DNA from 4 places in the Pantoea sp. SGAir0215 genome. Region 1 is predicted to be linked to each of the others. Evidence: predicted binding sites of a transcription regulator. Region 1 holds the regulator's gene; each other region holds the start of a gene.

Region 1 (3,903 bases):
TCGCTAAAACGACTGCCTCGCACAAGACGCTGAGCAAAAAAGTCGCCGCCAATACCGCCAGCAAAAAACGGTATGGTCATCAACGTGCTGCGAAGGCGTTAACGGCAGACAATACCGAAACCGGCACCATTAAAATGAGTAAAGCGCATCGCCAGCGTTACCAGAAAGCGCGTGAAACGGCGATGGCAAAACTGATGGGGCAACTTGGCAAGCGTTATCAGTGGGGAGGCAAATCGCCCCATACGGGTTTTGATTGCAGTGGCCTCGTATGGTACGCCTACAAAGACGTCGTGAAGTTTAAGATCCCCCGTACCGCTAACGAAATGTACCATCTGCGGGATGCAGCACCGGTCAACCGCGAATCCCTTGAAAAAGGCGATCTGGTTTTCTTCCGCATCAACGGGCGTGGAACCGCAGATCATGTCGGGGTTTACCTGGGCAACGGTAAATTCATTCAGTCACCGCGTACCGGTAAAGATATTCAAATCAGTGCGTTGAGCGAAGATTACTGGCAGCGCCATTATATTGGTGCGCGTCGCGTTATGACGCCAAAGACCGTTCGCTAAACGTCCTTCATACAAAAAAGCCGGGAAAGGCAACTTCCCGGCTTTTTTATTGCCCACCTCACCCCGATTGTGCAGCCGGGTGTTGCGGGCGAAAATGCCGCACCTGCCGGTGATACGGTCTGACAGACAGGACGTATCACCGGCAAGGCTGGACGCGCAGTCAGCGAGTCAGTCAGCCAGTCAGCCAGTCAGCCAGTCAGCCAGTCAGCCAGTCAGCCAGTCAGCCAGTCAGCCAGTCAGCCAGTCAGCCAGTATAGCCTCGCTGCAAACGAATGCGACTAGTGCAGAATAGCGGTGAAGCTAAACGCGATGATCATTAACAGTGCGGCTGCCGTCGTCATTAATGACAGTTTCAAATCGGTACTCATCCCCTCTCCTTTAACCCTGACGTTTGTAAGGTGAAAGCATTTTCACATACGCGTGGGTAAAAATCTCGTTTTATCCGCACAGCCTTGTTAGAATCCCCCCTTTGTTGCGCAACAGCGCGCAATATCGGTTGCGTCCGCGCCCTTTTCAGACGTTATTTCCTGCCCTGATGACTCAATACCGGACAGAAAAGCGATGTTTTTCGCAGAAATAACCGTCCGCTGACGCAAACGTTTAACAATATGCTTATCAATAATTTAGATAGGCCCGGGAGTTCGATTTACATGGCAACAATTAAAGATGTGGCGAAGCGTGCGGGCGTGTCCACCACGACCGTCTCACACGTCATCAATAAAACGCGCTTTGTCGCAGAAAATACCTGCGAAGCGGTGTGGGAAGCGATTCGGGAACTGCATTATTCTCCCAGCGCAGTCGCGCGTAGCCTGAAGGTGAATCACACCAAAACGCTGGGCCTGCTCGCCACGTCCAGTGAAGCGCCCTACTTTGCTGAAATTATCGAAGCCATTGAGAATCACTGCTTCGATAAAGGCTATACCCTGATTTTGGGCAACGCACATAATGACCTGCAAAAACAGCGCGCCTATCTGTCGATGATGGCGCAAAAGCGCGTTGACGGGCTTCTGGTGATGTGTTCAGAGTATCCGGATGATCTGCTGCAAATGCTGGAAGCGAACCGCAATATTCCGATGGTGGTGATGGACTGGGGCGAATCCCGTGCCGACTTTACCGATACCGTACTGGACAATGCTTTCCAGGGCGGTTATCTGGCAGGACGTTATTTGATTGAGCGTGGTCATCGCGATATTGGTGCCATTCCCGGCCAGATGGAGCGTAACACGGGAGGCGGTCGCCATGCCGGTTTCCTTAAGGCGCTGGAAGAAGCGGGTATTCAGCCACGTGCCGAATGGATTGTGCAGGGTGACTTTGAACCCGAATCTGGCTATCAGGCCATGCAGCAGATTCTGTCACAGAAGCAGCGCCCAAGCGCCGTATTCTGTGGGGGCGACATCATGGCGATGGGCGCAATCTGCGCGGCCGACGAAATGGGCCTGCGCGTGCCGCAGGATATCTCCGTCATTGGTTACGACAATGTGCGCAATGCGCGCTATTTCACTCCGGCACTGACCACGGTGCATCAACCTAAAGCCCAGTTGGGTGAGAAGGCGCTGGAGATGTTGTTAGATCGCATCACCAGTAAGCGGGAAGAGTCGCAGACGATTGAAGTCCACCCGACGCTTATTGAGCGACGCTCGGTGGGCTATGGTCCTTATCGCGATTATCGCCGTTAATCCTCGCTCAACCACTCCTGATTTAGCGTTTGCGCATCGCCCAGGTACTGGAGTAACCACCCCAGCGCCGGTGATGCGCGATCTTCCGCCCAGCTGACGCAGCAGGGACTTTCCGGAAACGCCTGCGGTAAGTTCAGCTCTGCCATCTCGCCGCTGTCCAGTAAGGGCCGCGCTAAATGGCCCGGTATCATCGCGACACACAAACCGGCGCGCACACAGTCCAGACCGGTTTGCCAGTCCGGGACCACCAGCCGGCGTTGGTTATCCAGCGCCCAGGTCATACGACGCGGTAACGCGCGCGACGTATCTTCCAGCACCAGTGAAGGCCAGTTGCGCAACGCCTCATCACCCAGCGTAGCAACCTGCGTCAGAGGGTGCTGACGCGCCACCACGCAACGCCAGTTCAGGGTGCCCATATCGCGAAAGGCGAAACGCCCCCCCACCGGAATCGCCTGTGTCGCACCTATCGCCACATCCACTCGCCCGTCTGCCAGCGCATCCCAGACGCCGTTAAAGACCTCATAGCTGATGTGCAACTCCATGTCGGGAAAATGGCGGTAAAAATCCCTGACAAACTGCCGGGTCCGCTGCGGTTTGACGATGCAGTCGACGGCAATACCAATCTGACCGCGCCAGCCGTTGGCGAGCTGTTGACACTGACGTCGTGTGGCATCCATTTTTTTGATAACGCTGCGCCCTTCCCGCACAAAATGCTCGCCCGCCGGGGTGAGAATCACCTCCCGGTGCTGGCGTTCAAACAGCGGCACAGCCAGCCAGGTTTCCAGCTGGCGAACGGTATAGCTGATGGCAGAAGGCACACGGTGCAGTTCCTGGGCGGCCGCGCTAAAGCTGCCACCGCGTGCGACCGCATCCACCACTTCCAGCGCATATTCAGACCACATAATTTGCCTTCAAAATTTTTAACAGCAACAGGCAAATTTTACCGTTTCACAGCGTGAAGTACAGCTTTTACACTGCCCCGCGTTTATTCTGCAACTGATGAGAACCCGATGTCCGCTTCAAAAGGCTTTATTCCCTATCTTGCCGTGCTCAGTATGCTGGGCTTTCTGGCAACCGATATGTACCTGCCCGCCTTCGGCGCTATGCAGCAAAGTTTTAGCACGTCAGCCGGGATGATCAGCGCCAGCATGAGCCTGTTTCTGGCCGGTTTTGCCTGTGGTCAACTGGTCTGGGGTCCCTTATCTGATCGGTTGGGGCGTAAGCCGGTGCTGCTGGCAGGCCTCGTCCTGTTTGCTCTGGGCTGTGCGGGTATGTTGTGGGTAGATAATGTGATCCTGATGCTGGTACTGCGTTTTGTACAGGCTATCGGCGTGTGCGCGGCGGCCGTCAGCTGGCAGGCGCTGGTCGTCGATCGCTATCCTCAGTCACAGGCCAATAAAGTCTTTGCTACCATTATGCCGCTCGTCGCGCTGTCTCCCGCCCTGGCGCCGTTACTGGGCGCCTGGCTGATCGGCCATTTTCACTGGCGCGCCATTTTTGCGGTGCTGACAGGAATTGCTGTGGCGCTCATCCTGGTCACGCTGCGCCTGCCTTCGCCGCAAAAAAAGCAACGTTCCCCTGCTCCGCAGCCTGGGTTTCTGACGCTGCTGCGCGCACGTGCCTACAGCGGTAACGTACTGATGTATTCCGCCTGCTCAGCC
Region 2 (3,903 bases), 460 kb from region 1:
AACATAGCAACACCCCAGTCTGGGGAATTCATTCACACACTTCTTCTATATAGAGAGATATTTATGAGCGTAGTGCCTGTAGCGGATGTACTGCACGGTCGCGTCGCGGTTGACAGTGAAGTCACCGTACGTGGTTGGGTACGTACCCGAAGAGATTCAAAAGCCGGTCTGTCCTTTATCGCCGTGTATGACGGCTCCTGCTTTAATCCCGTTCAGGCCGTCGTCAATAATTCTCTGAATAATTACCAGGACGAAGTGCTGCGCCTGACTACCGGCTGCTCCGTCATTGTCACCGGTACCGTTGTGGCATCTCCGGGCCAGGGGCAGGCGTTTGAAATCCAGGCGACAAAGCTGGAGGTGGTAGGCTGGGTGGAAGATCCCGACAGCTATCCTATGGCGGCCAAACGTCACAGCATTGAGTATTTGCGTGAAGTCGCCCACCTGCGTCCACGCACGAACCTGATTGGTGCCGTAGCCCGTGTTCGTCACACGCTGGCGCAGGCGCTGCACCGTTTCTTCCATGAGAACGGCTATTTCTGGGTTTCTACGCCGCTGATTACCGCTTCCGATACCGAAGGTGCGGGTGAAATGTTCCGCGTATCAACGCTGGATCTGGAAAACCTGCCGCGTGACGATCAGGGCAAAGTCGACTTTTCAGAAGACTTCTTTGGTAAGGAAGCTTTCCTTACGGTATCCGGCCAGCTCAACGGCGAAACCTACGCCAGTGCGCTGTCAAAAATTTATACCTTTGGCCCCACCTTCCGGGCCGAAAACTCCAACACCAGCCGTCATCTCGCCGAATTCTGGATGCTGGAGCCGGAAATAGCCTTCGCCTCCCTGGATGATGCGGCCGATCTGGCGGAAGCCATGCTGAAGTATGTATTTAAAGCCGTCCTGGAAGAACGTGCAGACGACATGGCGTTCTTTGCCGAGCGCGTTGATAACGACGCCATTGCTCGTCTGGAGCGCTTTGTCACCACAGACTTTGCGCAGGTCGACTATACCGATGCCGTCGAGATTCTGATGAACTGCGGCCAGACGTTTGAGAACCCTGTCTCCTGGGGCATTGATTTGTCTTCTGAGCATGAGCGTTACCTGGCGGAGAAACACTTTAAAGCGCCTGTCGTTGTGAAAAACTACCCGAAAGACATCAAAGCGTTCTACATGCGCCTTAACGAAGACGGTAAAACCGTGGCCGCGATGGATGTGTTAGCGCCTGGCATTGGTGAAATTATCGGCGGTTCACAGCGTGAAGAGCGTCTGGATGTACTGGATGCGCGTCTGGAAGAGATGGGGCTGAAAAAAGAGGATTACTGGTGGTATCGTGATCTGCGTCGCTATGGCACCGTTCCCCATTCCGGATTCGGATTAGGTTTCGAACGTTTAATCGCCTATGTCACAGGCGTACAAAATGTAAGAGATGTTATTCCATTCCCACGTACGCCACGTAATGCGAGCTTCTGATTTTCAGCATTTAATATAAGAAATTCATATATATAAAGAGGTCGGCTTCGCCGGCCTTTTTTTATTTTTGTAAATTTTGATATGACTCACAAAGTTCCGTTATTTTTACATTTAGAAATACATTTTTTATCTTTGAAACAAGATTACGACTTTTGTAGCATTTTCGCAGTAGAATTACCCGATGGGGGATGGAAAGATGCGTGCAGACACAGGAGACACCAAACTTCTTTCAAGGTTCATGTAAAGATTTCTTGACGGCAGTGGCAGGTGTCCAAATAACTCCAATGAGGGTAATAAATAATGATGAAGCGCAACATTCTGGCAGTGGTTATCCCTGCTCTGCTCGCCGCTGGCGCAGCCAATGCAGCAGAAGTTTATAACAAAGACGGCAATAAGCTGGACCTGTACGGTAAAGTGGATGCACGTCACCAGTTCTCTGATAACTCAGGTGATGACGGCGATCAGACTTATATTCGCTTCGGCTTCAAAGGCGAAACCAAGATCAATGACCAGATGACTGGTTACGGTCAGTGGGAATACAACATCCAGGGTAATAACTCTGAAGGTTCTGACGCGCAGAGCGGTAACAAAACCCGTCTGGGCTTTGCGGGTCTGAAATTCGGCGATGCCGGCTCAATCGACTACGGCCGTAATTACGGTGTGGTTTATGATGCAATCGGCTGGACCGATATGCTGCCAGTATTTGGTGGCGACTCAGGCTACACAGATAATTTCATGAACGGTCGTAACGGCGGTCTGCTGACCTACCGCAACACCAATTTCTTTGGTCTGGTAGATGGCTGGAATTTTGCGCTTCAGTATCAAGGCAAAAACGATCGTACCGATCCTCGTCGTGCTAATGGCGACGGCTACGGTATTTCAACCTCGTACACCTCTCCGATCGGCGTGGGTATCGTAGGTGCCTATAGCAGCAGCGATCGTACCAATACCCAGTCTGACGGTTCCGTAAGTAACAACAACGCAGTAACCGCTCGTGGCGCTGGCGTTGGTGCTGGTAAGCATGCAGAAAACTGGGCAACTGCGCTGAAATATGACGCTAACAATGTATACCTGGCAGCGATGTACGGTGAAACCCGCAACTCTACACCAATCAGCGGTGTGTTCAACGTAAACGGCCAGACATTTAGCGGTGATGCATTCGCTAACAAAACTCAAGAAATCGAGCTGGTTGCACAGTACCAGTTTGACTTCGGTCTGCGTCCTTCACTGGCTTACGTTCAGTCCAAAGGCAAAGACATTGAAGGTATCGGCGATGCGGATATCTACAAATACTTCGATGTGGGCGCAACCTACTACTTCAACAAAAACATGGCCACCTACGTTGATTATAAAATCAACCAGCTGGACAAAAACAACCCACTGGGCATTCCTAACGACGACGTAGTCGGCCTGGGTGTGGTTTACCAGTTCTAAGTTTGTTGATGCAGTACAAAAAACGGAGCTTCGGCTCCGTTTTTTATTGCCTTTATTCAGCGCAGCCGCTGCGTGGCCCCTTTCTCCCTATAAGTACCGGTAATTCTGCCGACCGGACAATGAATTTTATCGCAAACGGTTGGCATTTCGTCATGCTGACGTTAACCTGATGCTTCATTTGCTAAAGTTCACGCTACTGGACCCGACTCATGTTTGAATCGATCTCTGCTGCACCTGCCGATCCTATCCTTGGCCTGGCCGATCTGTTTCGTGCCGATGACCGCCCGAATAAAATTAATCTCGGTATTGGCGTTTATAAAGATGAAACCGGGAAAACCCCGGTGCTCACCAGCGTTAAAAAAGCAGAGCAATATCTGCTGGAAAACGAGACCAGCAAAAATTACCTGAGCATTGACGGTCTGCCGGATTTCGCACACTGCACTCAGGAATTGTTATTTGGTAAAGGCAACGCCCTGATTTCGGCGGGCCGCGTACGTTCCGCGCAGACGCCAGGCGGGACAGGTGCACTGCGTGTCGCTGCGGATTTTCTGGCCACGCAGACGTCGGTGAAGCGCGTATGGGTCAGCAACCCGAGCTGGCCGAACCATAAAAACGTGTTTAACGCCGCGGGTCTCGAGGTGTGTGAATACTCGTATTATGATGCGGTCAACCATACGCTGGACTTTGACAGCATGCTGGCCTCGCTGAAAGAGGTTAAAGCCGGTGATGTGGTGCTGTTCCACGGCTGCTGCCATAACCCAACCGGTATCGATCCGACAGCAGAGCAGTGGCAACAGCTGGCTGCGCTTTCCAAAGCCAATGGCTGGTTGCCGCTGTTTGACTTCGCCTATCAGGGCTTTGCCCGTGGGCTGGAAGAAGATGCAGCAGGTCTGCGCCTGTTTGCGGCCAGCCATCAGGAGCTGATTGTGGCCAGTTCCTATTCCAAAAACTTTGGTCTGTATAATGAACGCGTGGGTGCGATTACGCTGGTGGCGAGCGATGCAG
Region 3 (3,903 bases), 800 kb from region 1:
GGCTTCGAACGCCTCGCCACCGCTGGCCGCTACGGTGCGGTCAGTATGACGCAGCGCGGTGTAAAGGCGTTCCAGCGCGGCGCGTGCCTGGTTCAGGTTATCTTCACCATAATTTAGCTGGCTGCGATAGTGGCCCGACATCAGAAAGTAACGCACGGTTTCGGCATCATAATGCTGTAGCACATCGCGCACGGTGAAAAAGTTGTTCAGTGACTTCGACATCTTTTCACGGTCAATCATCACCATGCCGGAATGCATCCAGTAATTCACATACGGACCATCGTGGGCACAGGTCGACTGGGCGATTTCGTTTTCATGATGGGGAAACATCAGATCAGAACCGCCACCGTGAATATCAAAGTGCGCACCCAGCTGTTTGCAGTTCATCGCCGAACATTCAATGTGCCAGCCCGGACGACCGTTGCCCCACGGCGATGGCCATGAAGGTTCGTCCGCTTTGGACATTTTCCACAGCACGAAATCCATCGGGTTACGTTTCACGTCGGCAACCTCTACACGCGCACCTGCCTGTAGCTGCTCCAGATCCTGACGCGACAGTGCGCCATAATCAACATCGCTCAGGACATCAAACATGACATCGCCGTTATCCGCGACATAGGCGTGACCGCGGGCAATCAGCGTTTCCACCAGCGCAATGATGTCAGGAATATGGCGCGTGGCACGCGGCTCCACATCCGGCGGTAAAATCCCCAGCGCATCGAAGTCGCTGTGCATTTCGCCGATCATACGGTTGGTCAGCGTTTCGATGCTCTCGCCGTTCTCATTGGCTCGTTTGATGATTTTGTCATCAATGTCGGTAATGTTGCGCACATAATTGACGTCATAACCGACGTAGCGCAGATAGCGCGAAACCACGTCGAAGGCCACAAACGTGCGCCCGTGCCCAATGTGACAGAGGTCATACACCGTGATGCCGCAGACATACATGCCGATTTTGCCAGCATGAATAGGGGTGAATTCCTCTTTTTGTCGACTCAGGGTGTTGTAAATCTTCAGCATTGGGGGTTTCCGTAGTGAGGCGTGCGTAACGCACCGTTTTGAGTATCCTGTTATTGTGCCGTATTTTTATCTGTCACGCGACGCAAAGCAAGCCAACTGCGCTGCCTGGCTGACGTATTATCGGAAATTATGATATAAGAACGTTCGAGAAAAAGGCGTGTGCGCTTAAAAGCACACCCTATGCTACTGACGACAACCTTTACAGGACGAAAAAAATGGTAACTTTCCAGACTAACCATGGCGATATCGTGATCAAGACCTTCGATGACAAAGCGCCCGCAACCGTAAAGAACTTCCTGGATTACTGCCGTGAAGGTTTCTACGACAACACCATTTTCCACCGTGTGATTAACGGCTTTATGATTCAGGGCGGCGGTTTTGAGCCTGGCATGAAGCAGAAAGCCACCAAAGAAGAGATCCGTAACGAAGCCAACAACGGTCTGAAAAACACCAAAGGCACGCTGGCCATGGCCCGTACCTCTGCGCCGCACTCTGCGACCGCACAGTTCTTCATCAACGTGGCGGACAACGACTTCCTGAACTTCCGTGACGAAAGCCTGCAGGGCTGGGGTTACTGTGTATTTGCTGAAGTAGTTGAAGGGATGGACGTGGTAGAGAAAATCAAAGCGGTTTCAACTGGTCGCAGCGGTATGCATCAGGACGTACCGAAAGATGACGTCATCATTCAGAAAGTGACCGTTAGCGAGTAATGTCGCGCACGCTGTTTATCGCAGATCTCCATCTGTGTCAGGAAGAACCGGCGATTACCGCCGGTTTTCTGCATTTTTTGCAGCGCGAAGCGCCTCACTGCGACGCGCTTTATATTCTGGGCGATCTGTTCGAAGCCTGGATCGGTGATGACGATCCGAATCCGCTGCATCAACAGGTTGCCAGCGCCCTTCATGCCCTGCCCGTGCCGGTCTTTTTTATTCACGGCAACCGCGATTTTCTGATCGGCAAACGCTTTGCCCGCACCAGCGGCATGACCTTATTGCCCGAGGAGCAGGTTCTGACGCTTTATGGTCACCGACTTCTGATCATGCATGGCGATACGTTGTGCACCGACGATGCGGGTTATCTGCAGTTCCGGGCGAAAGTGCATAATCCCTGGATTCAACGTCTGTTCCTGACGCTGCCGCTGTTTATTCGTAAACGGATTGCGGCACGGATGCGCGCCAACAGTAAACAGGCCAACCAGCATAAGTCGCTGGAGATTATGGATGTCAATCAACAGGCCGTGGTCGATGCGATGGTACGTCAGCAGGTGCCTTTACTGATTCATGGTCATACGCACCGCCCCGCCATCCATGATGTGTCGCTGAACGGAGCCCCCGCACAGCGCGCGGTATTGGGTGCCTGGCACAGCCGGGGATCAATGATCCAACTGGATGCAAACGGCATTCAGCTCATCGACTTCGATTTTTAGTCGTCCGGTGACATCGCGTTGCACATCTGCGCTGAGGCCCGTCGAGCGGCGCAAGGTACCCGGGGACTGTGCGAACGGACGGCAGGTCAGCATAGTGAAACGCGTTCACGCCCTGCCGCCTGCCTTCCCCGCTCTGCAGTGAGCTGAGTTGACTCACTCAGGCCGTATGCATTCCTGATGCGATAAGCTTATCGTCTGACGCTAACCCGCCCGACGCAACCGTTTTCCTTGCGCCTTTCTCATGGTATTCTCTGTGCCCTTCAAAACCTGTCCGCCTGGTCAGGTGTGTTTTTATTCACAGGAGTTGACCGCATGTCGTCGAATGCCGCCCCGGCCCGCATCGCAGTTGTTATGGGTTCCAAAAGTGACTGGTCCACCATGCAGTTCGCTGCGGAAATCCTTACCAGCCTGGACGTGCCCTTCCATGTGGAAGTGGTGTCAGCGCACCGTACCCCGGATAAACTGTTTAGCTTTGCGGAAACCGCAGCGGACAACGGTTTTCAGGTGATTATTGCCGGTGCCGGTGGCGCGGCGCATTTGCCAGGGATGCTGGCTGCCAAGACCCTGCTGCCGGTACTCGGTGTGCCGGTACAGAGCGCCGCGCTGAGCGGCGTCGACAGCCTCTACTCGATTGTGCAAATGCCACGCGGCATTCCGGTCGGCACGCTGGCCATTGGCAAAGCGGGCGCCGCTAACGCAGCCCTGCTGGCGGCGCAGATTCTGGCGATTCATGACAGCGTGCTGGCGTCACGTCTGGCCGCCTGGCGTCAGTCACAGACCGATGAGGTACTGGACAATCCGGACCCGCGGGAGGAAGCATGAAGCCGGTTTGCGTATTGGGTAACGGACAGCTTGGCCGTATGTTACGTCAGGCGGGCGAGCCTATGGGCATTGCCGTGCATCCGGTTGGTCTGGATGCCGACCCCGCTACCCTGCCTATCGCCGGGAGCGTGATTACGGCTGAGATCGAACGCTGGCCCGAGACGGCACTGACGCGCGAACTCGCGAGCCACCCGGCCTTTGTGAATCGCGATATCTTCCCGCGGCTGGCCGACCGTCTGACGCAAAAACAGCTGCTGGATCAGCTCAGTCTGGCGACTGCCCCCTGGCAACTGCTGGCGGATAAAGATGAATGGCCGCACGTTTTCAAAACGTTGGGCGAACTGGCTATTGTTAAGCGCCGCACGGGCGGTTATGACGGTCGTGGCCAATGGCGGTTACGTGCCGGTGAAACCGATACGTTACCCGACGACTGTTATGGTGAATGCATTGTCGAACAAGGCATTAACTTCTCGGGGGAAGTGTCGCTGGTCGGCGCGCGCGGCCATGATGGCAGCACCGTATTTTATCCGCTGACACATAATCTGCATGAAGAAGGCATTCTGCGTACCAGCGTTGCGTTCCCGCAGGCAGATGCCGCGCAGCAACAGCAGGCTGAGGCGATGTTAAGCGCCATC
Region 4 (3,903 bases), 1.4 Mb from region 1:
GGTTAGATCACGGCGTGCTGGAAGACGCGTGCGCGGCGCTGCTGAGCGACTTTTTCCGCATGCGTCGTCAGCAACAAAAAGCGCTGCGACAGGCGCAGCGCGAAAGCTAATTCATTGCCACTTGTGGCGAAACGGCAGGATAGCCTTTGCCCATCTCCGCTTCCAGCGCGGCCTGCTGGGCAAGGCGCTTTTCCTGCTCCTGCAAATAGCCCACCAGGCTAATCTCATATTTACGAATATTTTCCACGTAGTTATACGCTTCCTGGCCCCGCGCGTAGCCGTAGGTCGTTTGCGCGTAATAACGCTTCTGGCTCAGCATCGGCAGGCGCAGTTTCACATCAGCCCAACTGTCCGGGTTGCCACCCTGTTTTGCCGTGAGCTTACGGGCATCCAGCATATGAGCATAACCCATGTTGTAGGCGGCCAGCGCAAACCAGATACGTTCGTCTTCCGGAATGGACTGCGGGACTTTATCCATCATATTTTGCAGATACTGGCTGCCGCCGCGAATACTTTGCTCAGGATCGGTTCGATCGCCCACTTCCACGCTGTCGGCGGTATTGCGCGTCAGCATCATCATGCCACGTACGCCGGTCGGTGATGTCGCCTGCGGATTCCAGTGTGATTCCTGATAAGAGATAGCGGCCAGCAAACGCCAGTCGATATTACTGGCGTATTTCTCGAATAACGGTTTGATATCAGGCAGAACCGTATCAATCGCACGCAGGAAGGTGCGCGTATCCACATAATCAAAGGTGCCAACGTGCCCGAGGTATTTCTCTTCCAGCCGCGCCATTGCGCCTTCTTCGCCCATGCCATTAAAGAAATCCAGCATGGCCGCGTTCAGGCTGTCGTCGCTTTCGCGGGGCATATACCACGTCACCGGCTCTTCATCCGTGACGTCAAAGGCGACCGCCAGTTGTGGATGGATGCGCTGAAGCAGTGCGATGGTGACGGAATCGCCAATCGTATAATCCAGCTTGCCCTCGGCGACGGCCTCAAGTAGCGCTTTCGGGCTTTGATCGGTCGAGATAGCCCAGTCAAGGTCGGGATAGTGATCCGCTCTGGCGCTCTTAAGTGTAGACAGATAAGCCGATCCGGAGGCAACGACGAGCCGTCCCTTTAAATCGCCCAGGTTTTTCGGGCGAGTTTTATCCACACGATAAACCAACTGCTGGGAAACGCTGTAATAGCTGGGGCCCGTCTGATAGCGGTTCAGTCGCTCATTATTATAGATAAGGCCTGCGGCCAGCAAATCGGCTTTGCCGTCGTCAAGCGCATCAAACAGGTCGCTGATATTCGCGCGCACCGTGATTTCCAGCCTGACGCCCAAATAACGGGCGAAACGCTTCGCCAGCTCGTAATCCATCCCGGCCGGTGCTTTATTCACGGTGTAGTAAGTCAACGGTGAGTTTACGGTACTGACCCGTAGCACTCCCCGTGCTTTAATCTGTGAAATCGTATCCTGCCCGCTCCCATGCCAGGGAATGGATGGCCACAGTGCCAGCGCTAACAGCACGGTGAGCAGACCGATAAACAGATAGTTTAATTTCAGGCGTTTCAAATAGTTATCTCTCGATGGCTCCAAGGCCTCTGTCTTTTAAGGCAGTATTGATCTTGTTTTAACTCCCAGAGCGAGGGGCATTTTGCGCAACAAACTTAGGCAGAGCAACTTATAAAGCAATTTTTGCGCAATTATCAGCCAAATCTTGTTGGCCATAAATTTTGCGCAAACGGTTTCGTCGCGGAGTGGCTTTCTCTATAATACGCCCCGTTTTCCCCCTGTTGCGCCCAATGAAGCGTCGCACCCGGCGTTTCAAAGACGAGAGATCTTATGATGGAAATTCTGCGTGGTTCGCCCGCCCTGTCGGCATTTCGTGTAAACAAACTGCTGGCCCGCTTTCAGGACGCTCATCTGCCGGTGAGTGATATTTACGCTGAGTACGTCCATTTTGCCGATGTCAGCGCGCCGTTGAGTGAGGATGAAAAATCCCGTCTGCAGCGCCTGCTCAAGTACGGTCCTTCTCTCGCTGAACATGCGCCACAAGGGCGTTTGCTGCTGGTCACGCCACGTCCAGGCACCATTTCGCCATGGTCTTCAAAAGCGACAGATATTGCGCATAACTGCGATCTGTCACAGGTCCGTCGACTGGAGCGCGGTCTGGCGTTTTATGTTCAGGCACCCCAGTTGACGGAAACCCAGTGGCAAACGCTGTCAGCGCTGCTGCATGACCGCATGATGGAAACGGTGTACAGCGACCTCCATCAGGCCGAACAACTGTTTGCCCACCACGAACCTCAGCCGGTCAAAAGCGTTGATGTGTTGGGTGAAGGCCGTCAGGCACTGGTTCATGCCAATACATCGCTGGGCCTGGCGCTGGCAGACGACGAAATTGACTACCTGCTGGCAGCCTTTACGAAGCTGGGCCGTAACCCTAACGACATCGAACTCTATATGTTTGCTCAGGCGAACTCCGAGCACTGTCGTCACAAGATTTTTAACGCCGACTGGATTATTGACGGCGAAAAACAGCCGAAATCGCTGTTTAAAATGATTAAGAACACCTTTGAGCAAACGCCGGATTATGTCCTGTCGGCTTATAAAGACAATGCGGCGGTGATGGAAGGCTCTGAAGTAGGACGCTTCTTTGCGGATGCCGAAAACGGGGAATATGGCTACCACCAGGAGGCGGCGCATATTCTGATGAAGGTCGAAACGCATAACCATCCTACGGCGATTTCGCCGTGGCCTGGCGCGGCAACCGGCTCCGGCGGCGAAATTCGTGACGAAGGGGCGACCGGACGGGGCGCGAAGCCGAAAGCCGGTCTGGTCGGCTTCTCGGTGTCGAACCTGCGTATTCCGGGCTTTGAGCAGCCGTGGGAAGAGGATTTTGGCAAGCCCGCGCGCATCGTCAGCGCACTGGACATTATGACTGAAGGCCCTCTGGGCGGCGCGGCGTTTAACAACGAGTTTGGCCGTCCTGCATTGAATGGCTATTTCCGTACCTATGAAGAACAGGTCAACAGCCACAACGGCACCGAACTGCGCGGTTACCACAAGCCGATTATGCTGGCGGGTGGCATCGGGAACATCCGTGCCGATCACGTCCAGAAAGGCGAGATTACTGTCGGGGCAAAGCTGATCGTACTGGGCGGCCCGGCAATGAATATCGGTCTGGGCGGCGGGGCGGCCTCATCTATGGCGTCGGGCCAGTCTGACGCTGATCTCGACTTTGCCTCCGTACAGCGTGATAACCCGGAAATGGAACGGCGTTGCCAGGAAGTGATTGACCGCTGCTGGCAGTTAGGCGACGACAACCCGATTCTGTTTATCCACGATGTCGGTGCGGGCGGGCTGTCGAACGCCATGCCTGAGCTGGTCAGCGATGGCGGTCGCGGTGGACGTTTCAACCTGCGTGATATCCTCAGCGATGAGCCAGGGATGAGCCCGCTGGAAGTCTGGTGTAATGAATCGCAAGAGCGTTACGTCATGGCGGTGGCACCCGAAAAGCTGGCTGAATTTGCGGCGATTTGCGAGCGTGAGCGCGCGCCTTTTGCGGTTATCGGTGAAGCCACAGAAGAGCAGCATCTGACGCTCAACGACAGCCACTTTGATAACAGCCCAATTGATATGCCGCTGGATGTGCTGTTGGGGAAAACCCCGAAAATGACGCGCGATGTCGTCAAACAGCAGGCGCAGGGCACACCGTTACACCGTGATGGCATCGTCTTAACGGAGGCGGTGAATCGCGTTCTGCACTTACCGACCGTGGCGGAAAAAACCTTTCTGATCACCATCGGCGATCGCAGTGTGACCGGCATGGTGGCACGGGATCAGATGGTAGGACCCTGGCAGATCCCTGTAGCCAATTGTGCGGTCACGACCGCCAGCCTCGACAGCTA

Evidence for each region. The regulator PurR, encoded in region 1, represses purine synthesis genes. The targets are predictions, from matches to a motif close to CANGCAAACGTTTGCNTG.
Region 2: the regulator PurR is predicted to act here: its motif matches at 3,027-3,044, upstream of C1N64_RS09625 (amino acid aminotransferase).
Region 3: the regulator PurR is predicted to act here: its motif matches at 2,659-2,676, upstream of purE (5-(carboxyamino)imidazole ribonucleotide mutase).
Region 4: the regulator PurR is predicted to act here: its motif matches at 1,727-1,744, upstream of purL (phosphoribosylformylglycinamidine synthase).

The regions. Positions count from the first base shown of each region.
Region 1 covers NZ_CP028031.1:2,509,046-2,512,948, reverse strand. The annotation lists gene C1N64_RS11800 (C40 family peptidase) at 1-566, shown strand, start outside; gene C1N64_RS11795 (cytochrome bd-I oxidase subunit CydH) at 845-934, opposite strand; gene purR (HTH-type transcriptional repressor PurR) at 1,217-2,242, shown strand; gene punR (DNA-binding transcriptional activator PunR) at 2,239-3,144, opposite strand; gene punC (purine nucleoside transporter PunC) at 3,253-3,903, shown strand, end outside.
Region 2 covers NZ_CP028031.1:2,046,508-2,050,410, reverse strand. The annotation lists gene asnS (asparagine--tRNA ligase) at 64-1,464, shown strand; gene ompF (porin OmpF) at 1,765-2,898, shown strand; gene C1N64_RS09625 (amino acid aminotransferase) at 3,108-3,903, shown strand, end outside.
Region 3 covers NZ_CP028031.1:1,704,163-1,708,065, reverse strand. The annotation lists gene cysS (cysteine--tRNA ligase) at 1-1,020, opposite strand, end outside; gene ppiB (peptidylprolyl isomerase B) at 1,236-1,730, shown strand; gene lpxH (UDP-2,3-diacylglucosamine diphosphatase) at 1,730-2,446, shown strand; gene purE (5-(carboxyamino)imidazole ribonucleotide mutase) at 2,759-3,268, shown strand; gene purK (5-(carboxyamino)imidazole ribonucleotide synthase) at 3,265-3,903, shown strand, end outside.
Region 4 covers NZ_CP028031.1:3,874,998-3,878,900, reverse strand. The annotation lists gene tadA (tRNA adenosine(34) deaminase TadA) at 1-110, shown strand, start outside; gene mltF (membrane-bound lytic murein transglycosylase MltF) at 107-1,564, opposite strand; gene purL (phosphoribosylformylglycinamidine synthase) at 1,835-3,903, shown strand, end outside.